3 regions of the Microbacterium sp. GXS0129 genome follow, and region 3 is predicted to be linked to each of the others. Evidence: predicted binding sites of a transcription regulator. Region 3 holds the regulator's gene; each other region holds the start of a gene.
What was found. Region 3 encodes LexA, which represses DNA repair genes until DNA is damaged. Its sites were predicted from a motif close to TCGAACANNTGTTCGA; they were not measured.
Positions count from the first base shown of each region.

Region 1: ACIQJ5_RS08445 (DUF222 domain-containing protein) is a predicted target of LexA. The motif match lies at 7,572-7,587, and genes of this name have one in related genera.
Region 2: ACIQJ5_RS15595 (tyramine oxidase subunit B) is a predicted target of LexA. The motif match lies at 7,783-7,798, and genes of this name have one in related genera.

Region 1 covers NZ_JBIZVZ010000002.1:424,291-434,384, reverse strand. The annotation lists gene ACIQJ5_RS08480 (FAD-dependent oxidoreductase) at 1-838, opposite strand, end outside; gene ACIQJ5_RS08475 (TetR/AcrR family transcriptional regulator) at 835-1,431, opposite strand; gene ACIQJ5_RS08470 (FAD-binding oxidoreductase) at 1,452-3,068, shown strand; gene ACIQJ5_RS08465 (YegS/Rv2252/BmrU family lipid kinase) at 3,061-3,972, shown strand; gene ACIQJ5_RS08460 (GMC oxidoreductase) at 3,969-5,594, shown strand; gene ACIQJ5_RS08455 (LysR family transcriptional regulator) at 5,591-6,421, opposite strand; gene ACIQJ5_RS08450 (DMT family transporter) at 6,519-7,412, shown strand; gene ACIQJ5_RS08445 (DUF222 domain-containing protein) at 7,606-9,243, shown strand; gene ACIQJ5_RS08440 (3-hydroxyacyl-CoA dehydrogenase NAD-binding domain-containing protein) at 9,538-10,094, opposite strand, start outside.
Region 2 covers NZ_JBIZVZ010000005.1:260,130-270,223, forward strand. The annotation lists gene ACIQJ5_RS15565 (alpha-galactosidase) at 1-994, shown strand, start outside; gene ACIQJ5_RS15570 (DUF5107 domain-containing protein) at 1,128-4,055, shown strand; gene ACIQJ5_RS15575 (DUF4380 domain-containing protein) at 4,052-4,939, shown strand; gene ACIQJ5_RS15580 (methyltransferase family protein) at 4,908-5,870, opposite strand; gene ACIQJ5_RS15585 (hypothetical protein) at 5,873-6,757, opposite strand; gene ACIQJ5_RS15590 (LysR family transcriptional regulator) at 6,801-7,709, opposite strand; gene ACIQJ5_RS15595 (tyramine oxidase subunit B) at 7,857-9,011, shown strand; gene ACIQJ5_RS15600 (FAD-dependent oxidoreductase) at 9,014-10,094, shown strand, end outside.
Region 3 covers NZ_JBIZVZ010000007.1:73,180-83,273, reverse strand. The annotation lists gene ACIQJ5_RS17160 (histidinol-phosphate transaminase) at 1-355, opposite strand, end outside; gene ACIQJ5_RS17155 (LysM peptidoglycan-binding domain-containing protein) at 689-1,081, opposite strand; gene lexA (transcriptional repressor LexA) at 1,329-2,066, shown strand; gene metE (5-methyltetrahydropteroyltriglutamate--homocysteine S-methyltransferase) at 2,129-4,447, opposite strand; gene ACIQJ5_RS17140 (methylenetetrahydrofolate reductase) at 4,444-5,391, opposite strand; gene ACIQJ5_RS17135 (prolyl oligopeptidase family serine peptidase) at 5,610-7,517, shown strand; gene ACIQJ5_RS17130 (carbohydrate ABC transporter permease) at 7,574-8,482, opposite strand; gene ACIQJ5_RS17125 (carbohydrate ABC transporter permease) at 8,479-9,501, opposite strand; gene ngcE (N-acetylglucosamine/diacetylchitobiose ABC transporter substrate-binding protein) at 9,498-10,094, opposite strand, start outside.

The DNA of each region.
Region 1 (10,094 bases), on a different contig from region 3:
GGTGGGGGACCATTACGGCAGCGCTCGGATGTTCGAGGCTTGCCGCACTCACCACCAGATGGGTGCCGCGACTGGGACGCACACGGATACTGTCGTCGATCGCGCCGGCCCACACGCCGGTGGCGTTGATCACCGCTCGCGCCCGGATCTCCAGACGCTCGCCGGAGAGCTGATCGATCGCCACGGCACCGTCACGATGCAGGTGCTCTGCGCGGGTTCGGGTGATGATCGTGGCACCGTAGGCGGTCGCGGTCCGGGCGGCGGTGACGACGAGGCGGGCGTCGTCCACGAGCTGGCCGTCGGCGCCCAGCACGCCGCCGCGCAGGTGTCGCTCATCCAGGGCGGGGGCAAGACGGCGCGCCGTGGTCGCGCGGACCATGCGGGGCCGGGCCAGCACACTGCGTGGTGTGCCTGCGCGCACGCGCAGCAGATCGCCCATCGCCATGCCGGCCGTTCCGCCGAGTCGCTGTCTCCAATCCACGGCTGTGCCGAACGGAATGAGCTGGGGGAGTGAACGGATCAGGTGGGGTGCGATCCGGGTCATCAGCAGATGGCGTTCGTGCGCGCTCTCCACCGCGGTCGCGAAGTCGCCCGTCGCGAGGTAGCGCAGTCCGCCGTGCACGAGCTTGGAGCTCCACCGACTCGTGCCGAAGGCCAGGTCCTCGGCCTCGATCAGCACGACGCGAAGCCCGCGCGCGGCAGCGTCCAGGGCCACGCCCGCCCCGGTGATTCCGCCTCCGACGACGAGGACGTCCCATATGCCGTCTGCGGCATGTTGCAGCGCGCGGCGGCGGCTGCCGGCGTGGGGCAGCGCGGAGGATCCCCGGGGGTCTGTCATGGCCGGAGGTGGCCGTCCAGGGCGAAGCGCAGCTCACGTCGCCATGCCTCGGCGTCGAGGAGGACCGAGACGGTCCCATGGGAGAGGATCGCCGACTGCGTGATGAGGAGCAGCATGGTGGCGATCTCTGCGGGGTCTCCCGAACGCACCGAGCCCTGTTCCTGGGCGCGGGTGATCGACTCGGCGAGCCAGTCCAGAATCGCAAGCTGGCTGCTGCCGAACCGCTGCAACGTGTAGCGGGTGAACACTTCGGGCTCGCGCTCGAGGAGCGCCGTATACATCGCGTCAGCGCGGAAGCGTCTCGCGAACTCCAGCACATCGGCCACCAGTTCCTCGCGCGTGGCGGCCGGGGTGAAGCCGGAAAGCAGATCCAGGACGCGCCTCAGCAGCGCCGCCCGAACCACATCGTCCGCGCCCTGCCAGCTGCGGTACACCGTGGGGCGGCTGAAGCCCGACGTGCGAGCGAGCTCTGCGATGGTGAGCCCGCCCACACCTCGCTGGGTGATCAGGAGCTCGGCGGCGTCGAGGATCTGCAGTTGCGTCTCGTCCCAGCGAGCGGTGCTGCGTTCGAGAACCGGTTGACGTTTTTCCATGATGTGTCACACTGTAACGCGTGAAGCAGAGTCGCGAAACCACCCCCGACGATCCGCAGATGCTCTGGAACGGGTGGGGCGATCCTGCTCGGGCCACCGGCCTTCCTCTCGCCGTCCGGGCACTCCTGCCTGCGCTCCTGGGCCGCCTGCAGCGGCCTGACGCGGCACCGGAGCTGGCGGACGTGGCGGTGGAGCCGTCGCGGTTGTCGCCCGAGCAGCGCGTCGCGCTGGACGGGATCGTCGGCCCGGGCGGCGTCGATGTCACCGCTGAGGCTCGACTGCGTCACGCGGGTGGTCGTTCGACGCCCGACCTGCTGCGGCGTCGAGCGCGCGCGCAGCGTGTCCCCGACGCGGTGGTTCGGCCGGCGGACCACCCCGAGGTCGCGCGGCTCGTGGCTGAAGCTGCGAACATCGGCATCGCGGTGGTGCCGTTCGGCGGGGGAACCAGCGTGGTCGGCGGGCTGGATCCCGAGCGGGGAGTGCACTCCGCTGTCATCGCGCTGGATCTCGCTTCCCTGAGCGGGCTCATCGCCCTGGACCCCGTGAGCCGGGAGGCGACCTTGGGCGCCGGTACGCGCGGCCCTGAGGCCGAGCGGCTGCTCGCCGCGCACGGCTTCGAGCTCGGTCACTATCCCCAGAGTTTCCGCTACGCGAGCATCGGCGGCTTCGCGGCTGCGCGCTCGTCGGGGCAGAACTCGGCGGGATACGGGCGCTTCGATGCGATGGTCACCGGGCTCCGCGTCGCCACGCCGACGGGCGAGCTCACCCTCGGGCGCGCACCGGGGTCGGCCGCGGGGCCCGACCTCATCCGTGTTTTCCTCGGCTCCGAGGGGGCGTTCGGCGTCATCACCGAGGTGCGTGTCCGCGTGCATCCGATACCTGCCGAGCGCATCGTCGAGTCGTGGACCTTCCCCGACTTCACCACCGGCGTGGAGGCGCTGCGCCGGGTGGTGCACGGCGGCGCGCAACCCACCGTCATCCGCCTGTCGGACGAGGTGGAGACCGGCGTCAGCCTCGCGCAGGTGGGCAAGATCGGTCGGGTGCTCGCTCGTGGTGCCAGCGCCGTGACGGTCTTCGAGGGGGAGGACAGTGACGTCCAGCGCGAACGCACCGCTGCCGTTCTCTCCGCAGCCGGCGGCACCAGTTCGGGCCGGACCGCCGCTCAGGAGTGGCTGGACGGCCGATTCGACGGCCCGTACCTGCGTGACTCGCTGCTGGCGGCGGGGGTCTTCTGCGAGACGCTGGAGACCGCGACGACCTGGGCGAACCTGCATCGCCTGCGCGATGCCGTCACCGCTGCGCTCCGAGAGGGGTTCGCCGCCGCGGGGGCGAAGAGCTTCATCATGTGCCACATATCGCACGTCTACCCCACAGGCGCCTCGCTGTACTTCACGGTGCTGGCGGGGGTGCGCGGTGACCAGCTGGCGGTCTGGGAGCCCGTGAAACGCCGGGTCGGTGACACCATCATGTCCGCCGGCGGCACCATCACGCACCATCACGCCGTCGGCCGCGATCACGCCCCCTGGCTGGTGGATGAGATCGGCGAGACCGGTGTGCGCATCCTCCGGGCGATCAAGCGGGAACTCGACCCCTCCGGGGTGCTGAACCCCGGCGTCCTGGTCGCGGATCGTGACTGAGCCCGCTCGCCGGGTGGCGGTCCTCGTCAACCCTCACTCGGGCAAGGGCCGCGGCGCAGCCATCGGAGATGCGGCGGTCGCACATCTGCGTCGCCGGGGCGCGCTGGTGAGCGAACGACGTGGCGACGATGCGTCTGAGGCGCGACGGTTGCTGATCGAGCTCCTGGCGGACGCGCCGGACGCAGTGGTGGTCATCGGCGGGGACGGGACTCTCTCCGCCCTCGCGGAACCCCTGGTGAGCGACGGCACCCCCGTCGTCCTGGTGCCGGCTGGCACCGGAAACGACCTCGCTCGCGCGCTGGGCATCCCGCGCGATTCGCCTGAGAATGCGGCGGACGCGGCGATCAGCGGCGCCCCGCGGCGGATCGATGTCGGGGTGATCGAGGCGGTAGACGGACAACGCCTCTTCCTCACCATTGCTGCGCTCGGCTTCGATGCCAAGGTCAGCGAGCGCACGAATCGGCTTCGATATCCGCGCGGGCGGGTCCGCTACTTCCTGGCCATCGCCATCGAGGTGCTTCGCGTGCGCCCCATGCGGTTCCGCCTCGGCATGAACGGCGAGACGGTGACCGAGCAGCCCGGCACCCTCATCGCCATCGGCAACACCGCGAGCTACGGCGGCGGGATGCCGATGTGCGTCGGTGCTGACCCGGCCGACGGCGTGCTTGATGTCGTGCATGTGGCACCGCTGTCGATGTTGCGCCTGATCCTGCTGCTGCCGCGGCTGCTGGCAGGCACTCACCTCGATCGCCCGGAGGCCCATCGCTGTCGGGCGCGCGCGATCGAGGTGTCGGCGCCCGATCTCGTCGTGTACGCGGACGGCGAGAGGATCGCGCAGGGCGCGTGCCGGGTGAGCGTCCTGCCGGGCGCCCTGACGATGTTGGTGGGGAAGGAGTCGAGGTGACCGAGTTCGATGAGGACGTCGTCGTGATCGGTTCGGGCTTCGGCGGGGCGGTGAGCGCGCTGCGATTGTCGGAGAAGGGCTATCGCGTCCGTGTGTACGAAGCGGGTCGCCGCTTCGCGGACGAAGATTTCGCGAAGACCTCGTGGGACGTGCGTCGATACCTCTGGGCACCTCTGCTCGGCTGCTTCGGGGTGCAGCGCATTCACCGGCTGCCGCACGTGATGGTGCTCGCCGGCGCAGGTGTCGGAGGCGGATCACTCAACTACGCGAACACGCTCTATCAGCCGGGGCCGGCGTTCTTCGCCGATCCCCAGTGGCCGGCGGGACGGGACTGGGAGGCCGAGCTGCACGCCTCGTACGAGACGGCGCGACGCATGCTCGGCGTCGTCGAACACTACCCCCATACCGGCGTCGTGGAACGCATCATGGCGGGCGCTGCCGCGGACCTCGGCGTGGCCGACACCTTCCGGCAAGCGCCGGTGGGCGTCTTCCTCGGTATGCCCGGCGTGCGGGTACCCGATCCGTACTTCGGCGGAGACGGACCGGATCGCACCGGGTGCACGCTGTGCGGCAACTGCATGGTCGGCTGCCGGGTGGGCGCGAAGAACACGCTCGTGAAGAACTACCTCGCCCTGGCGGAGCGTCGCGGTGCGCGTATCGAAGCGCTGCGGACCGTGGTCGACGTGCGTGAGGACTCCGCAGGGGGCTTCCTCGTCACCACCGAGCGCACCGGGGCCTGGTTCGCTCGGGAACGCCGGACGATCCGGGCGGAACACGTGGTCGTGTCCGCGGGGACCTGGGGGACTCAGCAGCTCCTGCATCGTATGAGAGCCGCGGGCTCGCTGCCGCGGTTGTCGGATGCGCTCGGCAGGCTCACGCGGACGAACTCCGAAGCGCTCGACGGCGCGGTCGCCACACGCGTGCCGGAGGGCGCGGGCCTTGCCGACGGTGTGGCCATCACGACCTCCTTCCATGTGGATGAGCGCACGCACGTGGAGAACGTGCGCTACGGGCCGGGCTCCAACCTGATGGGCATGCTCGCCACGGTACTGGTGCCCGGGGACCGGAACCTGGCGGGACGCATCCTGGCGCTGGCGGGGAAGGTGATGCGTCATCCGATTCGTGAACTGCGCCTCGCCTCGCTCCACCGCTGGAGCGAGCGGGGGATCATCGCCCTGGTGATGCAGACAGCGGACAACTCGCTGACGCTGTCGCTGCGCCGGCGGTTCGGCCGCTTCGTACTGACGAGCCGGCAGGGACACGGCCAGCCGAACCCCTCGTATCTGCCGGAAGCTCATCGCGCGACCGAAGCCATCGCGGCGCAGATCCGCCAGCACACCGGTGCACCCGCGGCTGCGCGAGGCAGCTGGCCCGAGGTGTTCGGGATTCCCCTCACCGCGCATTTCCTAGGCGGCGCGGTGATCTCCTCTTCCCCGGCAGAGGGCGTGGTCGACGAATATCACCGCGCGTGGGGGCACCCCGGCCTGCTCGTCGTCGATGGTTCGGCGGTGCCGGCCAATCCGGGAGTGAATCCGTCGCTCACGATCACCGCACTCGCGGAGCGCGCCATGTCGTTCTGGCCGGACAAGGGCATGCCCGACGAGCGGCCGCCGCAGGCTTAGAGCACGTCGGCGGCCACAGCCGCCCGCAGCTCCCGCACCAGGGCGTGGCGAGCATCACGGGGGAGTCGTTCGGAGACGACCGCACTCAGCTGCAGCGTCCCGGGGGATGCCAGTCCCGGTACCGGGGCGAGTCCCGGCTCATGGCGGTGGGATCGGGGAAGCGCTGTCATGCCCTCGCCTGCGCGTACGGCCATCAGGAGGCCGGTCAGATCGATGCTCTCGCGGACGAGATCGAGCCCGCGCGCCACGGGGGAGGCGAGCAGCGTCTCGCGCACCAGGCACGGCGCCGTGAATGCGACGAGCGCATCCGTGCGCGGGTGGGCGGCGGAGGTGAACCAGTCCAGCTCGACGCGGCCGATGGGCACGCTGTCCGCACCGAACCGGCCGTAGCCGAGCACCACATCCGCTGTGCCGGCCCGGGCGAACCCCTCCAGATGCACGGTGCGATGGAATCGGACGGAGACACGCTGCCCGGGAGCATGGGCGGCGAGCACACGAGAGACCGTGCGGAGGGTCCCGACTCCGGCCATGTTCGTGGACGCGACGACGAGATCTGAGCCGATGCGTCCGCGGGCGCGATCCAGGGCGTCGTCGTGTGCCGCGATGATCCGGTAGGCATCGGCGACGAGAGTTTCGCCGGCCGCCGTGAGGGCGATGGTGCGGCCCCGGCGGACGATCAGCGGTGCACCCACCTCGGCCTCCAGACGTCGCAGGTGTCCGGTGACGGCCGGCTGAGACAGGTGCAGCGCCTCTGCGGCGCGTCCCACGCCGGCGAAGGCGGACACCGCGAGCAGACTTCTCAGTTCCGGAATGCCGAGGACGCTCATCATCCCAGTGTGATGCCGGAATCCCGACTCGGCGGCGATCCATCACGATTCGTGATCCGGATTCGGCACCGCAACGCTGTGGGCGCACCGTCGAAGCATGCTCAAGCCCTCAGTGCTCGTCGCGGCTGCTGCGACCATCGTCCTATACGCGCTCAACTACGTGCTGAGCGCCGTCGCGGTAGGCGCCGTCGCTCCCTTCCTCGTGCTCGCCCTGCGCTGGATCGTGATCGCGATCGTGCTGTGGACGGCAGTGCTGGTCATGCGTATCCGTCTTCCGCGCGGGCGCGCGCTGCGCGATGTCATCGGTGTGAACGTCCTCACTCAGGGTGCGCAGTTCATCGCGTCCTATTGGGCGCTCGGCCATGGCGCGGGTGCGGGCATCGTCGCGCTCGTGATCGCCATGAACCCCGTGATGACAGCGGTGGCGACGTCGGTGATCCTGCGGCGGCGGCAGGGCGCGCGCGTGTGGTGGGCCGTTGCGGTCGGGGCGGCGGCTGTGACGAGCGCCTGTGTCCCGAAGATCGTCGCGGACGCGCGGGTGGGTTCCGCTCTCGCGGTGGTGATCCTGGCGCTGCTGGGACTGTCGCTCGGCTCGCTCTGGCAGGGAGAGCGACTACGCGCCGAGAGTCCGATCGCGGTGAACGCCATCGGAGCATGTGTGGGTCTCCCTCTCCTCGTCCCGTTTCTCCTCACCGCACCGCTGCAGATGCCCGCGGGCGGCGACGTCTGGGGGCTGATCGTGGTCATCGGACTGATCGGCGCGGCCGGCACGACCTGCTACTCGTGGCTGGTCCGTGCCGTCGGCGCGGGGGAGGCGTCGATCGTGTTCTCCATGATTCCCGCCGTCACCGCGGTGATCGCCTGGGCTGTCATCGGTGAGGAGATCACGGCACCGGTGGTGGTCGGCCTCGTTCTCGGGGCACTGGCGTGCCTGCTGCGGGTGCAGCCCGCGAAGCGCGTGGCGACGGTGCCGGCAGCGCGCTGGCGGTGACGGGGGTGTTCGAGATGGCGGTGGGATGCTGCGCCCGGAAGGGGAGTGCGGCCCCTGATCCGGGGATTACCCCGCCGTTCGTCGTCGGGTTTGGGGCTCGGTCCGCGATCTCCGCGTATCGCCGGGCGCGGGATCACATGCTCTTCTCATGTGGATAACTCGAACAAAGCTTCGAATCTTGAGACAATGGATCATGCTCACATCGACCGCCACGACACCGCCCGCGGAGGAACTCGCCGGGGTGAAACCGACCCTCGATGTGTCCGCGATGCTGGTGCGGCTCTCGGGCGTGCGACCTGCTGCGGATCCTTCGGCGATGTCTCCGGCATCCGATGCCGCGGCTGCCGACCTGGCGCGCATGCTGGAGCAGGCGCGGCGTCTGCAGCGGGTGATGGCGATGCTGGCCGCGACGCAGGCGACCCTGCTATCGCAGGTGTTGTGCCGGGTGGTGGGTCCGGAGGCGTCCGGTGATCACTCCTCGGCGTCTTCCGAGTTGGCCGTACGCTCTGTTGCGGCGGAGTTCGCCGCTGCTCTTCACCTCAGCGATGCGCAGGTCCAGCGCCAGTTGAGCGATGCGTACACGCTCGTGACTCGATTCCCCGCGACGCACGCCGCGTTGGATGGCGGATCGATCACGGCCGCGCACGTGAGGGTCATCGTCCAAGCGGGGGCGGCGATCTCAGACGACTCGGCTCGGGCGACGTACGAGGCGGCGGCGGTGGAGCAGGCCCAGTCCACGACCCCGTGGCGACTCAAGAACTCCCTCGCCGTGCTCGCCGAAGAGGCCATGCCCGTCTCCGTGAGCGATCGTCATCGTGAGGCGCGTCGGGCACGATGCGTCACCGTCACAGACGATGCCGACGGTATGTCGCGCTTGGCAGTGTTCATGCCCACCCTCCTCGCGCATGGTGCGTTTGACCGCATCATGGGAATGGCCCGCTCCATCAAGCACGATCCCGCGGGCCAGGGCTCTTTCGGAGATCCGGCGGCACCTGACCTGGGACAGAGCAGCACAGGCGCATGTTCTGGGTGTGCCGGGCGTCCGGGGTCGTCGACGGACGCTGCCGGTTCGTTCGCCAGATGTTCTGATGGCTCTGCGCCTGGCGGACGGCCCCGAACGGCGAGCACTGCAGGCCCGATCGCGGATACGCGTACGCTCCCGCAGATCGCCGTCGATGTGCTGTGCGATCTGTTGCTCGGCGCCGCACCGACGACAACGTCGCAGGCCGTTGCCGCGATCCGTGGCCGGGTGCAGGTGACGGTCCCGGTGGCAACGCTTGCCGGACGTGACGACACGGGGGCCACGCTCACCGGAGTGGGCCCGATCGATGCGGACAGCGTGCGGGAGCTCGCTGCACACCAGCCGGGATGGGATCGCCTCGTGACCGATGGGGTCACCGGCGATGTGCTGGCCGTCGATCGGTACACCCCGTCAGCGGGGATGCGTCGCTTCCTCGCCGCACGGGATGAGCGCTGCCGCTTCCCCGGATGTCGACGACCCACCCACCAATGCGATCTCGACCACACGCTGGCGTGGGACGACGGCGGCGAGACTCGCATCGACAACCTCGCTCACCTCTGTCGCCGACACCATGTCCTGAAACACAACTCCGCCTGGAAGGTCGAGAGCCTCGGCGGCGGGGTGCTGCGCTGGACCAGTCCCCTCGGTCACGAGTACATCGATACCCCACCTCGCCACGCCGTGAGCTTCACTCCCGTGGCGTCGGATGTCGCCTCGCCGGTACCCAGCTCGACGGACGCCAGAGCGGCGACCCACGTCGCCGTGAACCACCTCCCGGGTCTTTCCCCAGCCGACCCGCCGCCGTTCTGACGGACGAACTCTCCCTGATGTTCTTCATGCGCCCGGTGCCGTAGCGCGATTCTCACCTGACCGATGCTGTGGCGCGGTTCTGTCGGGACGACGACTTCGCGCATGCCGCCGACCACGTACCGACGGGAACGAACGAGAGGGTCACGGCCATCGCGGGTCGCGTCGCTGAGGACGAGTAGTTATTGCGCCAGCATCCCGCTGAGATGCACCGCAGCTCGCCCGGACCCGGCACTGCCGCCGAGAACAACGAGGCGGGCGGCCCCGAAGGACCGCCCGCCTGCGCACGATGTACGATCAGCGATTCCCGATGCCGCGAATCTCCGGGGAGTGGAACGCGCCGCCCGCGGCACGCTGCGAAGCGCCCTCGCGGTCCAGGTAGGGCGTGATTCCGCCATCGATGAACGGGTAGCCAGCGCCGAGGATGAGGCAGAGGTCGATGTCCTGCACCTCGGGAACCACCTCGGTGTCGAGCATGATCCGGATCTCCTCGGCGAGGCCATCCTGTACCCGGCGAAGAATGGTCGCCTCATCGGTCGGGGTCTTGCCCACGGCGGGCTTCAGAACCTTCTCCGCAGCCTTCGTGAAGCCGGTGACGCGGCCGCCCTTGTCCTTCTCCACGATGTCGGACAGCTCCGCCAGCTGGTGGAAGTTCTCATTCGCGTAGAAGCGGTCGGGGAAGGCGCGCACCATCGTGTCCTGCACGTGGGCTGCCACCTTCCAGCCCACCAGGTCGATGAGCTGGAACGGGCCCATCGGCAGGCCCAGTGGGCCGAAGGCCTTCTCGACCTTCTCGACCGGGGTCCCCTCGTAGACCGCCCGCGCAGCTTCGCCCATCACCTTGGCGAGGAGCC
Region 2 (10,094 bases), on a different contig from region 3:
CGGCGTCGAAGCGCTGGGCATGAGGTTCGGGCTGTGGGTCGAGCCCGAATGCGTGAATCCCGACTCCGATCTGTTCCGCGCTCACCCCGACTGGGTCTACCGCGCGGAGGGGCGTCCGCTGCTGACGATCCGCAATCAGTACGTGCTCGATCTCGGGCGCGAGGAGGTCGCGCTGTGGGTGATGGCCACCCTCCGGGAGCTGCTGTCCTCGGCGCCGATCGGCTATCTCAAGTGGGACATGAACCGGCCGGTGACCGATGGCGGGCGTCCCGGCGACCCGCACGGGCGGGAGTGGAGCGTGCAGCACACGCGGAACTACTACCGAGTGATGGACATGCTGCGTGCGGAGTTCCCCGACGTCGTCGTCGAGGCGTGCGCGTCGGGAGGAGCCCGCATCGACAATGCGGTGCTGCAGCGCTCCGACGTGGTGTGGACCAGTGATCAGGTGGGTCCGCGCGACCGGCTGGTGATTCAGCACGGATTCCTCAGCGCCTACCCGTCGTGGACGATGAGCTCCTGGGTGGCGGAGGACGATGGCCATCGCGATCGTGAGGCGGCGTCGCTCGGCTACCGGTTCGCGGTGGCGATGTGTGGCGTCCTGGGTATCGGGCTGGACCTCTCCCGGACATCCGACGAGGATCTCGACGAGTGCCGTCGCAGGATCACCGCCTATCGGGGAATCCGCGACATCATCCTCGCGGGCCACGTGCGTACGCACGGCGATCCGCGTCGAGGGCTGTACAGCGTGGAGTACTCGACGGATTCCCGGACGGTGCTGTTCGTGTTCGACCGGGACCGTGACCGGACCCGGGATCGCGACGCGGCGCGGGTGTACCCGGCGGGGCTCCGCGCTCGTACCCGCTACAGCGTGCTCGACGGGTACGGGCGAGCGACCGGCACGCGGATCACGGCGGAGGAGGCCGTTGTTCGCGGAGTGGCGGTGGCCTTCACGTGGGCGCCGGACGCCGACATCCTCATCCTCGACGCCAACTGACGATGATCGTCCAGGTGCGCGAATAGGTCCGCTGCAATTTCAGTGCACTATGCGCGTTGAGATCAGTGAAAAGTCCAGGCGCATCAGACGTTCGGCCATTCAGCCGGGCGGGCGGCGCTCCTAGCGTATGAGCATGCAACCTGACATCCGCATCGACCCCTACCGCACCGAGCCGCCCGCGCACCTGCGCGCGCAGCTCGAACGGGGTGAGGTGATCGCCTGGGAGGACGAGGTGGTGCTGCCCACCTACCTGCCCGATGCCCCGTCGCACCTGCCGATGTTCCTGGACCAGCGGGTCTATCAGGGCTCCTCGGGGCGGGTATACCCGCTGCCGTTCATCGAGGGCGTCGCCCGGGACAGTGCGGAGCGTGCATGGCGCGTGGTGCACCTGGAGAACGCGTACCTGCACGTGACCGTGCTGCCCGAGCTGGGCGGGCGGATCGCCACCGGCTTCGACAAGACCACCGGATACGACTTCCTGTACCGCAACGACGTCATCAAACCCGCGCTCGTGGGACTCACCGGGCCATGGATCAGCGGGGGGATCGAGTTCAACTGGCCGCAGCATCACCGACCTGCCACCTTCCTGCCGGTGCAGTTCTCCATCGAGGAAGGTGCCGACGGATCGCGGACGGTGTGGTGCTCCGATCACGATCCGTTCACCCGCATGGCCGAGGCGCACGGCATCCGGCTGCACCGGGACAGCACGGCGATCGAGATCGCCGTGCAGCTGCACAACCGCACCCCGCTGAAGCAGACCTTCCTGTGGTGGGCGAACGCCGCGGTGCGTGTGCACGAGGACTACCAGTCCTTCTTCCCGCAGGACGTGCACTACGTGGCAGATCACGCGCGTCGGGCGATCACCGCCTTCCCTGCGGCGGATCGTCCGTACTACGGCGTCGACTATCCGGCGCGGGGCCGCGCATGCCCGGGCGCCGACCGTATCGACTGGTACCGCAACATCCCGGCTCCCACCTCGTACATGGTCGTCGATACCGAGGAGTCGTTCTTCGGTGGCTACGATCACGCGGCCGGCGCCGGCATCGTGCACTGGGCGGATCGGCGAATCTCTCCCGGCAAGAAGCAGTGGACGTGGGGGAACTCGCCGTTCGGCCACGCATGGGATGCGCACCTCACCGACGACGGTGGACCCTACGTCGAGCTGATGGCCGGCGTGTTCACCGACAACCAGCCGGACTTCGCCTGGCTCATGCCCGGCGAGACCAAGCGCTTCGAGCAGTTCTGGTACCCGGTCCCCGCCATCGGTCCCGCACATGCGGCGACCCCGCGGGGTGCGCTGAACGTGGACGCGTCCGGCGACGACCTCGTCGTCTCCTGCGCCGTGACTTCTCCCGCAACCATCGTGCTGCAGGTGCTTGACGCCGGCTCGGTCGCCGCCGAGGAGCGCGGACACCTGATGCCCGGTGAGGTCATGCAGGTCCGCGCGGCGAGCACCGGCGCCGATGTGCGAGTGCTGGCGCGTGATGATGCCGGCGAGGTCATCGCCGAGTGGCGTCCCGCCACGGGAGAGCCGGTGGAGCCGTGGGTGGCCACCGCGCCCGCGTCGGCGCAGGAGATCGCCAGCGTGGACGAGCTCTACCTGACCGGACTGCATCTGGAGCAGTACCGTCATCCCACACGCCGCGCCGAGACCTACTGGAACGAGGCGCTGCGTCGTGACCCGGCCGACGCCCGCACCAATCTGGCGCTCGCCGAGCTGCTCCTGCGGCGCGGGTCGTATGCGGAGGCGCGCGATCACGCCGCGCGTGCCATCCGTCGTCTCACCGCGCGCAACGAACGACTGCGCGATACCGAGCCCTACTACCTGATGGGGCTGATCTGCGAACGGCTGCGGGATGACGATGCGGCCCTGGACTGGTTCGCGCGGGCCGGCTGGGACGTCACCTGGGCCGCCGCCGCGGGGCTACGGGCAGCGCGGATCGCCCTGCGACGCGGCGATCTTCGCGGCGCGCTGGCCGATGCCGAGGCGCTCGCGGTCACGCGTGCGGACGATGCCGCGCTGGCCGCCGTGCGCGCCGTCGCGCTGCGGGGGCTCGGTGACGACGAAGGAGCCGAGGACGTCCTCGCTCGCGCCGTGCGCGTCGCTCGCGGCGACGTGCTGCTGTCGTTCCTGACGGACGGCGCCGTGCCGGACGATGCGGGCCTCCGGCTCGATCTCGGGCTGGACCTGCGCGATCTCGGACTCCTCGATGATGCTGTCACCGTTCTTCGGGCGGCCACCGCGCCGGCCCCCACCAGCGCGGGAAACCCGGCGCCCGTGGCCTGGTACGTGCTGGCCGAGGTGCTCGACGACCGCGGTGACGTGCCCGGAGCCGCCGAAGCCCGTCGTCAGGCGCGAAGCGCGGACAACCGGTGGTGCTTCCCCGCGGGGCTGGATGCGCACGACGCCCTGCTCAGCGCCCTCGCCGCGGACCCGGCCGATCCGGTGGCGGGCGAGCTGCTGGGAATGCTGCTGTACGACGCCCATCGCCGAAGCGAGGCCGTAAACCGGTGGCGTGACGCGGCACGGCTCGGCGATGGCGCTCGTCTTCACCGCAACCTGGGCCTCGGCCTGTTCGAGGTGGAGCACGACCTCGCCGGTGCCTGGGCGCACTACCTCCGCGCGGCGGAGACGGACCCCCGGGATGCGCGTCTGCTGTTCGAGCTGGATCAGCTCGCCGCCCGCCTCGGGCACGCGGTGAGCGAGCGGCTCGATCGGCTCCGAGCGCGGATCGATGTGGTCGAGACGCGCGATGACCTGACGGTCGAGTACGCCCGTCTCCTCACCGCCGCGGGAGATCCGGGTGGCGCGCTGGAGCTGCTGGAGAGTCACCTGTTCCAGCCCTGGGAGGGCGGCGAAGGGCGCACTCTCGCGGCCTGGGATGAGGCACGGGCCGCTCAGGGCCTCACGCTCGCGGATCCCCCTGCCAGCCTCGGTGAAGCGCGGCCGCAGGTGACCGCGCCGGTGGCTCAGCACGAGGACGGCAGCACGGACTACTTCGCCACCAGCCTTCCCGATGTCCTGCTGTTCACCTACGACCCCCGTGCCGAGCACGCATGACCCTGCTCCTGGTGCTTCGCTCCGGCGACCTCGTCGCTACGGTGGCCCCCGAACTCGGCGGACGCATCCTCTCCCTCACGCGGGAGGGGAGTGAGGTGCTGTGGCGCAACACCGACCTCCTCGGTCCCGATCTGCAGCCACGCGCAGCGGTGCCATCCGAGCCCGCGGCCGGTTTCGGTGACTGGCGGAACTGGGGCGGGGACAAGTCCTGGGTGGCACCGCAGGGGTGGGAGGGGCCGGAGCAGTGGCATGGTCCGCCGGACCCGACGTTCGACGGCGGGGCGTTCGCGGTCAGCGACGAGCACGCGGATGCCGTCGGCCTGGTGAGCGGCGACGACCCCGCCACGGGTCTCAGGATGCGGCGGGACATCGCCCTGCACGGTGACGGTGTGACCGTGCAGACCACGCTCACCAACGTCAGCGCGGTGCGACGCAGGTGGGCGGCCTGGGAGGTGGTGCAGCTGCCCATCGACGACGATGACCTGCGCTCCGGCTCGGTACGCGTGTGCACGTCGAACACGCGACCACCACGTGTGCTGCATCGTCTGGTCGGCGACCTGCCGGTCTCGGTCAGCGATGGGTTCACCGAGGTCTCGATCGCGGAAGCGGTGGGCAAACTCGGATTCCCCGACTACGACGGATGGATCGAGTACCGCCGGGCCTCGGGAACCGGGCTGCGCCTGTCGAGCGCGCTCCACACCGGCTCCCACCCGGACGACAGTCCGGCGCAGCTGTGGATGCAGACCCCGGTGCCGCAGCCGATCGCCGAGCTGGGCGGGTTCCATGCCACGGCGGCGCTGCTGGAGCTGGAACTGCTGAGCCCGCTGGTCGAGCTCGCTCCGGGGGAGAGCGTCACCCTCGCGGTGCGCTGGACCCTGTTCTGACTGCACTTCGGCGCAGGCGCGGGAACCAGCAGTTGACACTGTCGCGATAGCGGCGGAAGGGCTCACCGAAACGTGCTTCCAGATCCGCCTCCTCGCCGGGACGCACCAGCCAGTTCCAGATGAGAGCGCCGGCCAGCGCATACAGCACCACGAGCCAGGACCCGAGGATGAGTCCGGAGGCCACGCCCTGGCCGATGCCTGCCACGGCCATCGGATTGCGCACGACGCGGTAGGGTCCGACGACCACCAGATCGCGAGCGGCGGCAGCGGGCAGCGGAGTCCCCTCGCCGAGGGACGCCATGACGGCCGCCGACCACAGCCCGACCGGAGCCGCGGCGGCGAACAGGACGACACCGGCGATGCGGACCCAGCCGGGGACGGGAAGATCCAGTCGCCAGCGCTCCTCGATGAACCGGATCGCGATCGGCACCAGCCAGAGCAGCACCGCCCAGAACACCACGATCTGGGCCGCCGTGTTGAGGAGGTGGTGCCGCGCGCCGGTGCCGCGTGCGGGCCGGATGCGAAACGGCCCCTGGAAGATCCACTCCGCCGGCACCCGGTTCAGCAGCAGGACGACGCCCGCGGCCACCGATCCGGCGCTGGCGGCGACCATGAGGAGGGCGCCCCATCCGGCCTGCGTGGTGAGAGTCGCATACAGCGCCATGCCCGCGGTGACCAGCAGCGTCCACGGCGTGATGATCCAGGCGCTCCAGCGCGGACCGCATACGGCGAGCAGCGATCCGCCCACGAACAGCGGAATGTCCGCCAGCGCGATCAGCCCGGCATCGAGATCGCCGAGCGTCGCCGCGCGCACCGGCGGGACCGTGAACACAGCGATCCACCACAGCGCGCCCGCCAGGGCCTGAACGGCGAAGTAGCCGCGCGCCCACCGCGCGTCGATCATCGACACGTCGAAGCGGCGGACGCCCACCCTCAGAGGCCGAACCGCGTGCGCCAGTGGCGCAGGAACGCGGCGCCCGCTTCGTCGTGGATGAGGTCCCCCTCCACGATCACGCGATAGGGCTTGTCGAGCACGCCGTCCGACGGGCGCACGTCCACGTGCGCCACCTCGAATCCGTCGGCGTGCAGCTGGTCGGCCATCTTGTAGTCGGAGCGGGAATCGCCCACCGAGCGCCAGGTGCGCGGCAGGGGTCCACGCTCGGCGAAGTGCTCCAGGGCGCGAACGGCACCGCGGTCCTTGTCCAGCAGAACCGACTCGATGTCGGTGGAGATGACGGTGGGGTCCACCCGGAACGGTACGGCGCCCGTGTTGTCGGCCTGCTCCCGCTCGCCGTAGCGCAGGCCGACGCCGCGGCCGGTCAGCAGTGCGTAGGCGTCGTTCTGGAACGCCGACTGCGCGGCGTAGTACCGGGCGGAATCGACGTCGGTGCGCTGCTCGACCGAAATCATGGCGCGCTTGGTCTCATCGAAGAACATCGTGTCGCCGTAGGTGCCCTCGGCGAGCTCGCGGATGGCGGCGATGTCCGCGGGGCGGAAGGCGACCGATTCGTCGACCGTGATCTCACCGAGCCCGTTCTCGTCGATGGGCGCCCACACCGCGCCCTTCTCGAACACCCCGAACATCCGGGCGCCGGGAACGCGCAGCGCGTCGGCCAGGCCATGCGCCATCAGCGGCGCCACCACCTGGGCATCGATGAAGGCGTCGGAGCGTCCGGTGACGAAGGCGATGGGAACGCCCGCGGCGGTGAGCGCAATCAGGTCGTCGATGATCGTCGGGATTGCGATGGTGCGGCTGACCGGCGAGGCGATGGGGCCGTCCACGTCGAGCAGGAGTCCGAGATCGGGTGCGTCACTCACGCTCCCACCCTAGAGGTTGCCGATGCGCGATCTCTCGCGGGGGTCACGCCGCGGACACGAGCGCCGCCGCCGTGCGCAGACAGCCGATGAACGCGTGGCGAGCGGCGTCCTCGTCTTCGCTCTCGCGCCAGGCCGCCAGCAGGCGCGTGGTCGGGGACCCCGTGATCGGCACCACGGTGATCGAGGGCGGTGCGAGCTGGCGCACCGACTCCGGGAGGATGCTGGCGCCCACGCCGGCCGCGACGAAGGCCAGAGCGGTCTCCTGGTGCACCACCTCCTCCACCACGCGCATGGCGCCGGCGGCGATCCCCAGGGTGTCGTCGACGCGCGCCACGAACCCCGCCATGAGCGTGCGGGGGTACGAGATCATGGGCACGTCGAGCACCTCGGACACGCTCACCTCGGCGCGGACGGTGAGCGGATGATCGCGCGGCAGGCACATCACCAGTCGCTCCTCGAACACCACCTCGGTCGCCAGCACGGGACCGGAGACGGTGCGGGGAAGATCATCACGGACGATTCCGATGTCCAGGGTGCCATCGCGCAGCCGCTCGAACTGCTCCCCGGAGGTCAGCGGGAACAGCGAGAGGGAGACGCGCGGGCGTTCGGCCCGGAAGCGACGCGTGACCTCCGGCAGAACCGTGTAGTTGGCGGAGCTGACGAATCCGACCGCCAGTTGCCCCGCCATTCCGTCGACGAAGTCGCGCATCTCGGCGCGGACGCCGTCGACCTCATCGATGATCCGTCGCGCCCGCTCCTGCAGGTGACGCCCGGCGGGAGTGAGGGTGACGCGCCGCGTGCTGCGCTCGAAGAGCGGGACGCCCACCTCCTGTTCCAGCCGGCCCACCTGGACGCTCAGCGGAGGCTGTGACATGTGCAGGCGGCGAGCCGCCCTGCCGAAGTGGAGCTCGTCGGCCACCGCGAGGAAGTAGCGCAGCTGACGAAGTTCCATGCCGGCACGATACGCGCCTCGTATTACCGAGACGTTTCGGGGCGATTGCGAGCGAAACGCTATCAATCGGTGCTGGAAAAGGTATTTGACCGGGGGTTGTTCCGGCGGTTTCGCTGAGGGGGAAGGACTCGATGAAAGGCCGCCACCATGACCGCACAGACCGCTGCTGACACCCGGATCGACATGCTCTACCTGAGCGAGCCCGAGGTCATCGCCGCCGGGGTGAAAGACATGGACCGCTGCATGGAGGTGATGGAGGAGGTGCTCATCCTGGTCGCGAACGGCGACTACCGGATGGCGGGCAACTCCGCCAACTCCCACGGAGCCCAGATCAGCTTCCCGCAGTCCTCCCCGTTCCCCACCATGCCGCTGGATGCCGCCGACCGACGGTTCATGGCGATGGCGGCCTATCTCGGCGGGCGCTTCGACACCGCCGGCGTCAAATGGTACGGCTCGAACGTCGACAATCGCGAGCGGGGACTGCCGCGCTCGATCCACCTCATCGTGCTGAACGACAAGGAGACCGGCGCGCCGTTCGCCATCATGTCGGGCAACCTGGAGAGCGCCTACCGCACGGCGGCGGTCCCCGGCGCGGCAGCGAAGAAGCTCGCTCCGGTGAACGCCACCTCGCTCGGCATCATCGGTCCCGGCGCCATGAACAAGAGCGCGCTGCACGCGATGACGGCCGCGCGGCCCACGCTGCACACCATCCGCATCAACGGTCGCCGCCGCTCCACGGCGGAGGCCTTCGCCGACTACGTGCGCGAGCACTACCCGCAGTTCACGACGATCGAGATCGCCGACACGGTGGAGGCCGCGGTGCGCGACAGCGACATCGTGTCCGAAGCCGTGACAGGGCTCGTCGGATCGGAGAACTACCCCTACATCGACGGCGACTGGATCAAGCCGGGAGCATTCCTCAGCCTCCCCGCGAACCTGCGCATGGACAAGGAGTACACCCTGTCCGGCAAGGCGCGGCTGATCGCCGACGCGAAGAAGATCTACGAGGCGTGGGCCGAGGAGTATCCGTCGCCGTCACATGAGACCGCTTTCGGCATGATCGGGCTGTACTGGCAGGACCTGATCGATGCAGGCGAGCTCGACGAGTCCCGGGTCGTGAACATCGGCGACGTCTTCCAGGGCACGGCCGCCGGTCGCGAGTTCCCGGAACAGCCCGTGCTGTTCAGCGTCGGGGGAATGGGCGTCGAGGACGTCGCGTGGGCTAAGACGGTTTACGAGAACGCCCTGGAGCTCGGCATCGGCACCCAGCTCAACCTCTGGAACACGCCGGATCTGGCCTGATCATGCACGGTTCTGTTTCCGCCCGCGCGGAATCCGCCACCTACGCGGTCATCGGCGCAGGCCTCACCGGGGCCTCGGCCGCCTGGCGACTGGCCCAGTCGGGTGCCGATGTCATCGTGCTGGAGCGCGACGTCCCGGCGTCGCCAGCGGGCAGCTCCCACGGGTCCGCGCGCATCTTCCGCTACGGATACCGGGATCCGTTCTACGCCGGCCTCGTGGTGACGGCGCGTCGCTCTTGGGACGAGCTGGAGGCCGCGAGCGGCCGCCGCCTCATCACGCCCAGTGGTGCTCTGGACTTCGGGACGGTGCGCGATCCGCGCGGCCTCGCCGGCGTCCTGGACCACGTCGGCGTGGAACACGAGTTGCTCGCTCGCGACGAGGCCGCGTCACGCTGGCCGCACCTGGACTTCGACACCGACGTGCTGTGGCACCCCGGCGCTGGCGTGATCGACGCCGAGGAGTCGGTGCTCGCGATGCTCGAGCTCGCGACGGCCGCCGGCGCACAGGTGCGCACGGGCTGGGAGGTGGTCTCGGTGGCGCATCGCGGCGGCGGGTACGTACTCACCTCGGCCACCGGGGAGACGCTGTACGTCGAACAGGTCATCGTGGCCGCCGGCGGGTGGCTGCCCGCCCTGCTGCGAGACCTCGATCTGCCGAGCACCTTCGCCCGGTCCCTCCCGGAATTCGAGGTACGCCAGGAGAACGCCTTTCACTTCCCCTACCGTGCGCTCGCGGACCACGGGGAGCCGGCACCGGGGGAGTCCACGTCCTGGCCCACCTTCATCTACAAAGGCGAGAGCATCCAGACCTATGGCCTCCCGGGTGGCCGGGACGCGCACTTTCGCGGACAGAAGGTCGCGGAGTACAACGGCGGCAGGCGGATCGTGTCCGCCTATGCGCAGGATGGTGTCGTCGACCCGGCGAACCGGGCGCGTGTCGCCCGTTTCGTCGCGGCCTTCGCGCCGGGTCTGGTCGCGGAGCCGTACGCGGAGACCACGTGCCTGTTCACCAACGTTCCGCGCGACGACATGATCATCGATCGCGCGGCCGGCATCACGGTGGTGTCGCCGTGCTCGGGGCAGG
Region 3 (10,094 bases):
AATAGGTCGGGCCGAAACCGTACACCGTGCGCCCGGGCCCGCCGAAGGCCTGCATGATGTGCTGAAGCACCTCGTTGGAGCCGTTCGCGGCCCAGATCTGCTCTGCGCCGAGGCCGTGCCCCAGGTACTTCGCGAAGGCCTCACGGAGCGCCGTGAACTCGCGGTCGGGGTACCGGTTGACGTCGCGGATGATGAGGGAGATCGCGTCGATGATCCCACTCGCCACATCGTCGGGAATCGGATGCGTGTTCTCGTTGACGTTGAGTGCCACCGGCAGAGCGGCTTGCGGGGCGCCGTAGGGCGTCATCCCGCGCAGATCATCACGAAGGGGAAGGTCACCGAGAGAGGCAGTCACCGCTCCATGCTAGGCCGCGCGGCACCGCGACGCCCATTCTGAACCGTCATGATCGGACACGGCCGGACGATGCGTCCCCGTCGGGGCATCCCGTGCACCGATCCGGCACCGGGATGACGACCCTCCGCAGGACGGACGAAAATCGCGCGGCACCGGGACGAGGTGTGCCCCACCGCACGCGCAGACTGTCCGTCCGGCCACCCCGACGCCGTACGGGATCCGCTCAGTCACCCGGGAACGACGAAGCCGGTCCGTGCACGAGAGGGAAGATGCGCGGACCGGCTGAATCGAACGGGGACCTCGCGCACCAGTCGGTGCGGCAGGCCCGGAGGATTACTCGGCGTCGAAATACGAGCTCGGGATGGCGAGGGTCTGCCCCGCCGACAGCGTGTCCGAGTGCAGGTTGTTCAGGCGGGAGATCTCCGCGACCACGTCGCGCGGGTCCGCCTCCGGAGCAACGGTGGTCGCAATGCTCCAGAGCGAGTCACCGGGCATCACCGAGATGTTGGTGAAGGTACCCGCCGGGGCCCCGGCCTCGTGGGAGGCGATGGCCGACCCGCCGCTGAGCACGGCGACGGCGATGGCGGCGATGAGGGGAAGGCTCGCGAGGACGGCGAGCACGCGGCGACCGCGGGTGGTGATGCGCAGACGTGTCCGGGGAGACGCCGACGTGAGACGCGGGGCCTGCGGGGCGGTGACGCCGGTGGTGACGCTGATGGTGCTCATGATCTGTCCTCCCTCTCGGTATGGTTCGCATCCGGTCCTCGGCCGGGAGGGCCGGATGCGAACCTACGTACCGAATATATGTTCGATGTACGAATCCGTCAACCCGTTTTTCGAAACCCGGCTGATCAAGATCAGCGACACGCTCGAACAAAAGTCCTCGGATCGTTCGAAACTCGGATACGGTTTCGATACGCACAGCACACCACGGACCACCGACATTGGCGTTTTCGCCCGAAGGAGCAAGGACATGAGCGAGGCATCCGGCCCCGACACCACGCTGGAGAGCGGCCCCGCGACAGGCTCCGATCGCCCCGTGGAGAGCACCGGTCGCGCGGGAACGCGGCGCCGTCGCAGCCTGAGCGAGAAGCAGCTCGCCATTCTGGAGGTCATCCAGCGCTCCATCGCACGCAACGGCTATCCGCCGAGCATGCGCGAGATCGGGGACGCCGTGGGCCTCAAATCCCTCTCCAGCGTCACGCACCAGCTCGGCCAGCTCGAGCTCAGCGGCTACCTGCGACGCGACCCCGGCAAGACGCGGGCGATGGAGGTCCTGATCGACCTTCCCGGCACCGCTGCCGAGAATCCCGCTGACGCCATGACACCAGTCGGAGACGCCGCGCTCGTGCCGCTGGTCGGGCAGATCGCAGCGGGTGTGCCGATCACCGCGGAGCAGCAGGTGGAGGAGATCTTCCCGCTGCCCCGACAGCTGGTGGGCAAGGGCGAGCTGTTCATGCTGAAGGTGAACGGCGAGTCGATGATCGACGCCGCGATCTGCGACGGCGACTGGGTGGTGGTGCGCGTGCAGAACGACGCGGACAACGGTGACATCGTGGCGGCGATGCTGGATGGCGAGGCGACGGTCAAGACCTTCCGTCGTCGTGACGGTCACACCTGGCTGCTCCCCCGCAACACGGCGTTCGAGCCCATCCTCGGCGACGAGGCCACGGTCCTGGGCAAGGTCGTGGCGGTGCTGCGCGCCGTCTGATCCTCCTCACCAATGCCAGAGGGCCCCGGATCCGAGATCCGGGGCCCTCTGGCGTTGTCAGCTCAGGCGCTGATGCCGGCGCGGACGTTCTTCGTGGCCGCCACGAGGTTGCGCAGCGACTCGACCGTCTCGTCATAGCCACGCGTCTTCAGACCGCAGTCCGGGTTCGCCCACACCAGCTGGTGCGGCAGCGCGTCCACCGCACGCTGCAGGATCGCCTGCTGCTCGTCCACCGAGGGAACACGCGGCGAGTGGATGTCCCACACCCCGGGTCCGACGCCGTGCGGGAAGCCGGAGTCGCGGATGTCGTCGATCACGTCGCCGCGGCTGCGAGCGGCCTCGATCGAGGTGACATCGGCGTCCAGCGCGGTGATCGCGTCGATGACGACGGAGAACTCGGAGTAGCACAGGTGCGTGTGGATCTGCGTGGCGTTTCGCGCGCCCGCGGTCGCGAGCCGGAACGATCCGACCGACCAGTCGAGGTACGCCGCCTGGTCGTCCGCCTTCAGCGGCAGGAGCTCGCGAAGAGCGGGCTCGTCCACCTGGATGATCTGGATCCCGGCGTTCTCCAGGTCGGCGATCTCGTCCCGCAGCGCCAGGCCCACCTGGTTCGCGGTCTCGGCCAGCGGCTGGTCATCGCGCACGAAGGACCACGCCAGGATCGTCACCGGGCCGGTGAGCATGCCCTTGACGTGCTTCTGGCTGAGCGACTGCGCATACTCGGCCCAGCGCACCGTCATCGGCGCCGGACGGGAGACGTCGCCCCAGAGGATCGACGGGCGCGTGGCACGGGAGCCGTACGACTGCACCCAGCCGTTCTGGGTGACCGCGAAGCCGTCGAGCAGCTCGGCGAAGTACTGCACCATGTCGTTGCGCTCGGCCTCGCCGTGCACCAGCACGTCGATGTCGAGGTCGTGCTGCAGATCGATCACACGGGAGATCTCCTCGCGCAGGAATCCCTCGTAGGCGGCGTCATCGATCTCGCCCTTGGCGTGCGCGGCACGAGCACGGCGGATGTCACCGGTCTGTGGGAACGATCCGATGGTGGTGGTGGGGAGCACGGGAAGCCCGAGTGCGGCGGTCTGCTCGGCGACGCGCTCCTCCTCGTTGCCGCGCTCGAAGTCCGCGGCAGCAAGGGACGCGGTGCGGGCGCGTACGGCATCGACGCGCACGCCCGGTGCCGCGGCGCGATCCGCCAGCGCCGCGGTCGCGGCCTCCAGATCGGCGGCGATCGACTCACGGCCATCCACCAGACCGCGCGCCAGGACGACGACCTGCTCGACCTTCTGGTCGGCAAATGCCAGCCAGGAGCGCAGTCGCTCATCCAGCTGCGCCTCATCCGCCACGTCGTGCGGCACGTGCTGCAGGGAGGTGGACGTTCCCACCGAGACCTGAGCCGCGCCGAGGCCGCGGGCGGCCTCGAGCTTGTCGAACGCGGCCGCGAGATCGCCTCGCCAGATGTTGCGTCCGTCGACGACACCGGCTACGAGAACCTTGCTGTCCAGGCCAGAAGCCGATGCCGGCAGCGATCCGCGGGTGAGATCGATCGCGAGAGCCTCGATCGGAGCTGCGGCCAGCACGCTCCATGCCTCGGCGGACAGCTGCGCGTATCCGGCGGCGACGAGGATCTGCGGACGATCGGCCGCGGCACCGAGCACCGCATAGGCGCGCTCGGCGGCGGCCGCCAGCTCGGCGTCCGCATACGGCAGGCTCTGGCTGACCAGCGCCGGCTCATCGAGCTGCACCCAGTCGGCACCGGCGGCGCGCAGGGATGCGAGAAGCTCGACGTAGACCGGAAGCACGTCCTCCAGCCGATCGAGCGGACGGTAGTCCGCGCCGGCCTCGTCGGACGCCTTGGCCAGAGCGAGGAAGGTGACGGGGCCGACCAGCACGGGGCGGGTGGTGAAGCCATCCTCACGCGCCTCGGCCACCTGCTGGGCGAAGCGGCCGGACGACAGCGAGAACGCCGTCTCGGGGCCGATCTCCGGCACGAGGTAGTGGTAGTTGGTGTCGAACCACTTGGTCATCTCGAGCGGGGCGTGCTCACCCACGCCGCGCGCCGCGGTGAACAGGGCGTCGAGGCCGAACGAGCCGTCCGCGCCGCGGAGGTTCTGGAAGCGCGTGGGCAACGCGCCGAGCGCCACGGACAGGTCGAGCACCTGGTCGTAATAGGAGAAGGACTCGGGGATGGAGGAGTCGGTGCGACCGAGACCGAGGTCGGCGAGGCGACGACGGGTGGCGGCGCGCAGTTCTGCGGCCGTGCTCTCCAGCTCATCGGCACTGCTCTTTCCCGCCCAGTGCGCCTCCACTGCTCGCTTGAGCTCGCGGCGGCGTCCGATGCGCGGGTAGCCGAGGATCGTCCCGGCGGGGAAAGCGGTCATCGTGCAGTCTCCTTATGTGAGGTGAGGATGCCGGCCTCGCGGAGCACCGCGAGGACCGTGTCGTGATTGTTGAACGCATAGAGATGGACCCCGGGGGCGCCGCCGTCGACCACGGCACGCGCGAGCTGTGCGGCGTAGGCGACGCCGAGCGCGCGCTGGCCCTCGGGAGTCGGCTCGATCTCGAGGCCGACGGTCAGCTCGCCCGGGATGTCCTCGCCGGTGAGCTCGAGCACCCGGCGCAGCCGCTGTGGGGATGTGATCGGCATGATGCCGGGAAGGATCGGGATGGTGACGCCGGCCTCACGAGCGCGGCTGACGAATCCGAGGTAGTCCTCCGGGTGGAAGAAGAGCTGGGTGATCGCCAGCGTCGCACCGGCCGCCTGCTTGGCCAGCAATGCGTCGATATGCTCGCGCGGAAACCGGGACCGCGGATGGCCGTTGGGGAATGCGGCAACGGCGATGTCGACCCGTTCCCGCGGATCGACGCGAGCCGCTCCCGGAAGACCCGGCAGGTCGGCCTCCACGTAGGGGGCACGCTCCGCCTGGACGCGATCGATCAGCTGCACGAGCTGCGCGGCGGATTCCAGATCCCCCTCGAACGCATCCGCCTCGCTCATCCCGGCGGGAAGGTCACCGCGCAGGGCCAGGAAGCTGCGGATGTCGGCATCCAGGAACTCACGGATGAGCGTAGCGGCGCCGGTGTAGGTGTTGCCCACGCAGGTGAGGTGTGCCAGCGGCTCGACCGCGGTGTGCTGGCGGATGTACTTCAGGACCTCGAGAGACCGTCCGCCGACGGACCCTCCCGCACCGTAGGTGACCGAGATGAACCGGGGACCTGCCGCCGCGAGGGCCTGGATGGTGGTCTGCAGGGCCTCCCGCGACTGCTCAGAGCGCGGCGGGTACAGCTCGAAGGAGAACGGTACGGAGGAGGTGGTACAGGACATCGGTCAATCTCGGTGAATGGGGACGGATGGCGGGCCCCCTCCGCGCCGTCGCTGGACTCCGCGGCGGTGGGTCAAAGATAGGTCACGATCACAGGGGCATCGAAATGGGTGTGACGCCGTGTGTCAGCGGTGTGACGCCGTGTGTCGGCACGCTGTTGTGCCGCAGCTTCGCACCCCCGCCAGCGGGCGATGTCGGCACCGCCGAGTAGGGTCGAGTCATGAGCGAGACCCTCCCCTACGGAACCTGGCCGTCGATCATCACCGCGGCTGACGTCGCCGCCGCGGCGCCCCGGTACGACGGAGCCGCGTTTGTCGGCAGCGAGGTGTGGTGGGCACAATCCATTCCGTCGGAGGGCGGACGCATGGCGGTCTTCCGGGACGGGGCCGACACTCCCCTCCTCCCGGCACCGTGGAGCGCCGGCTCCCGCGTGCACGAGTACGGCGGCGGCGCATGGGCGGCGGACGAGGCGGGTCAGCTGTTCTTCGTCGAGAAGAGCGATCAGCGGGTGTACCGGTTCGCCGCGGGCGGCGATGAGCCGACTCCGCTGACGCCGATCGACCCTGCTGCGCGCTTCGGAGGGCTGCGCCTCCAGCGCGGCCGCCTGCTCGCCGTGCGTGAAGTGCACACCTCCTCCCCCGTTCCGGAGCGGGACGTGGTGGACATCCCGCTCGACGGCTCGGCGGTGGACGATCCCGCTGCAGTGACCTCGCTCGCCACCGGCAGCGACTTCGTCGCCTGCCCCACCATCAGCCCCGACGGCACCCGTCTGGCGTGGATCGCCTGGAGCCACCCGTCCATGCCCTGGGACGCCGCCGAGGCGCGCGTCGGCATCCTCGGTGCCGACGGCGTGCACGATGTCCGCACCGTGTCGCGCACGTGCGCCACACAGGTCGCCTGGACAGCGGCCGGCTCGCTGCTGTTCACCGATGACCCGACCGGACGCTGGAACCTGTACCTCACGTCGCCGGACGACGACGCGCCGCGCGCCGTCGCACCGGCGGATGCCGATACCGGGGGTCCACTCTGGGTGCTCGGCTCGCGGTGGTTCGCCGCGCTGGATGACGGGCGCATCGTCGCGGTTCGCACCAACGGCACGGACGAGCTCGTGCTCATCACGGGCGACCATGTTCAGAGGGTGCCCCTCCCTCTCACCAGCGACGTCCACATCGAGGACGTCGACGGGTCCCGGATCCTGGTGTCCGGGAGCAGCGCCACCATTCCCACCGGATTCTGGGTGATCGACGTGGATGAGAACACGGCGCCACAGCGGGTCGCCGGCGGTGTGCTCCCCTGGGACCCTTCCTGGCTGCCCGTGTCGCGTCAGGTCAGCTTCTCCGGCGAGCGCGGCGAGATCCACGCCTTCGACTACCCCCCGACCCATCCCAGCGCGACGGCGCCGGCCGGAGAGCGGCCTCCGTACGTGGTGCTGGCACACGGCGGTCCGACATCCCACGTGTCCGGCGGCGTGTCCTCGGTGATCGCCTACTTCACGAGCCGCGGAATCGGCGTGCTGGACGTGAACTACGGCGGATCGACCGGCTACGGGCGAGCCTACCGTGAGCGTCTCGCGGGGGCCTGGGGCATCGTCGACATCGACGACGTATTGAACGCGGCCTCGTCGTTCGCCGCGACCGGCGCGGCCGATCCCGAACGGCTGGCCGTGAAGGGGGGCTCCGCCGGCGGCCTCACGGTGTACGGCGCGCTGGAGCGCGGCAGCACCTTCTCGGCGGGTATCAGCCGGTACGGCGTCGCCGACCTGCGTACACTCGCCACGGACACCCACGACTTCGAGGCCCGCTACCTCGACGGGCTGATCGGCCGGTTCCCCGACGACGAGGACGTCTACATCGAACGCTCTCCGCTCACACACGCCGATCGCATCGCCGCCCCCGTGCTGATCCTGCAGGGAGCCGATGATCCGGTGGTGCCACCGTCCCAGTCCGAGATGATCCGCGATGCTCTCGCCGAACGCGGTGTCCCGCACGCGTATGTCCTCTACCCCGGTGAGTCCCACGGCTTCCGCAGTCGCGAAACGGTGATCGATGCCACCGAGCGTGAACTGGCATTCCTCGCCGCCGCGTGGGGCTTCGATCCCGACGGTATCGCTCCGCTGAGTTTCGACTGAGATCCAACGACGAAACGGACGGCGCCCGGAAGGAGGCACCGTCCGTTTCGTCCGGGTTACTTCGACGTTCCCTGTGACACGGAACCCTGCAGCTGGCGCTGGAACAGGATGTAGACGATGAGCACGGGGATGATCGTGATCATCACGGCCGCGAACATCTGACCGAAGTCCAGGGCGTAGCCCGCCGACGACGCATACGATGCCATGCCCTGCGAGAGCACGTAGTTGTCCTTGTTCGTGTTCAGCGAGATCGGCAGCAGGAACTGGTTCCACAGGCCGAGGAAGTTCATGATCGCGACCGCCGCCATGCCGGGCTTGGCCATGGGGAGCATCACCTGGAAGAACGTGCGCCATTCACTGGCGCCGTCGACGTAGGCCGCCTCCTGGATCTCGTACGGCAGCGACTTGAAGAACGAGAACAGGAAGAACACCGTGAACGGGAGCGCGAAGGCCACATAGGTGATGATCAGACCGGGCAGCGTGTTCAGCAGTCCCATGCCCTGCAGGATGAAGAACAGCGGCACGATCGCGAGGAACACCGGGAAGGTGAGACCCGCGAGCATCAGGTAGTAGATCACCCGGCTTCCCGGCAGCTCGAAACGCGCCAGCACATACGCGCACATCGCGCCGAGCACCATGACGAGCACCAGCGAGACGCCCACGACGATGACGGTGTTGATGAACATCCGGCCGAACGCGTTGTCGACCCAGGCGCTGACGTAGTTGTCGAAGTTCCAGTTGGCCGGCAGACCGAACGGCGACGCGAAGATCTCCTTCGTCGTCTTGAACGAGCCGATGAGGGTCCACACCATCGGAAGGATCACGACCAGAGACCACAGCGCCATCACGATGTGAGAGGCGCCCCCGACCACCTTGTCGCCGGCGGTGGACTTCACGGTCCGCACCGGCGGCTGGGCGCGGGACTTGCGGTTGATCGTCACGGAGGCACGGGTGTCGTCGCTCATGAGCGATCTCCTTCATCCCGGCCGGCGAAGAGACGGAACAGACCGATGATCAGGGCGGCGAACAGCAGCGTGATCACGGCGAGCACGATGCCCATCGCAGTCGCGAGGCCGAACTGCCCCTTCTCGAACGCCGTGCGGAACAGGTACTGGCTCATCACCAGCGTGCTGTTGCCCGGGCCACCGGTGGAGTTCAGGCCGGCCATGTACACGAACGCGTCGAGCGCCATGATGCCGAGGTAGATGTACGCCGTCTGCACGTTGTCGCGCATCTGCGGCAGCAGGATCGATCGCACGGTCCGCCAGCGGCCGGCACCGTCGATGCGGGCGGCCTCCAGCGTCTCCGCAGGAATGCCCTTGATGGCGGCGATGAACAGGATCATGTAGAACCCGACCATGCTCCACACGATGACGAAGATGGTCGCGCCCATCGCGGTGCGTTCGTCACCGAGCCAGGAGAACTGGTGGGTGTCGATGCCCACGAGTCCGAGCAGACCGTTGAACAGCCCCGTGGGGGCGTAGATCATGTTCCACAGGATCGCAATCACGATCGCCGGGATCACGTACGGGAAGAACGAGATCACGCGGTAGAAGCTGGAGCCCTTGAGCCCGCGCACCTGGCCGTGGCTGGGTCCGCCCACCGTGATCATGCTCGCAAAGATGAGGGCGATGACGATGGTGATCAGCGGCACGATCAGGGCGAGCACGATGTTGTTCAGCATCGCGCGCATGAAGATCGGGTCGTTGAAGAGGGTGACGAAGTTCTGGATCCCGGTGAACTGCATGTTCGGCGAGAAGCCGGTCCAGTTGGTCATGCCGTAGTACAGGGCCTGCACGAACGGCGAGATGACGAAGATCAGGAAGATCGCCAGCGGCACCCCGAGGAAGACCACCAGGAAGGAGACGAAGTCGAACGTCAGCTTGCGCCGCCCCAGGCGGGGCGGCTTGCGCCGCCCCGCCCGAGCTGTGGTGACCGCGGCCGTCGCCAGGGCCGGTCCACCGCTGACGGTGGAATTGCTCACTTGATCTCGATCTTCTCGACAGAACTGTCGTTGCGGACCTTGTCGACCAGCGCCTGCAGCTGCTTGGTGATCTCCTCGACCGTCATCTTGCCGTCCAGGAACGAGTTCCAGATGGGCAGCTGGTCGGAGTTCATGCCGTACAGGTTCGTCGACTTGATGGTGAACATGCCCGAGCCCGCGGCGTCGATCATCTCGACCTGAGACACCAGCGCGGTGGAGCCGAAGCCGTCATCGGGCACCGTGCCCTTGACGACGGTGGGAGCGAGCTTCTCCTTGGAGAACGCGGCAGCCGCCTCCTTCGACAGCATGGTGCGCAGCAGCTCCTTGCCGCCGGCGGGGTTCTTGCTGTTGCTGGGCACCACGAACGGCTCGCCGGCCTCGGCGCGCATGTACCCGGGAGGGGTGGTGGCCTTGTCGTCCCACGGCAGCTCGCGCACGCCCTTCATCTGGAAGTTGTCGGCCGTGGTCTTCTTCATCTCGTTCTCGATCCACGAGCCCGAGGGGTACAGCAACGCCTCCTGGTCGAGGCTCCACTGCGACTGCGCCTGCGTGAACTGCGTGCCGCCGCCACCGGGCTTGACGTAGCCCGCCTG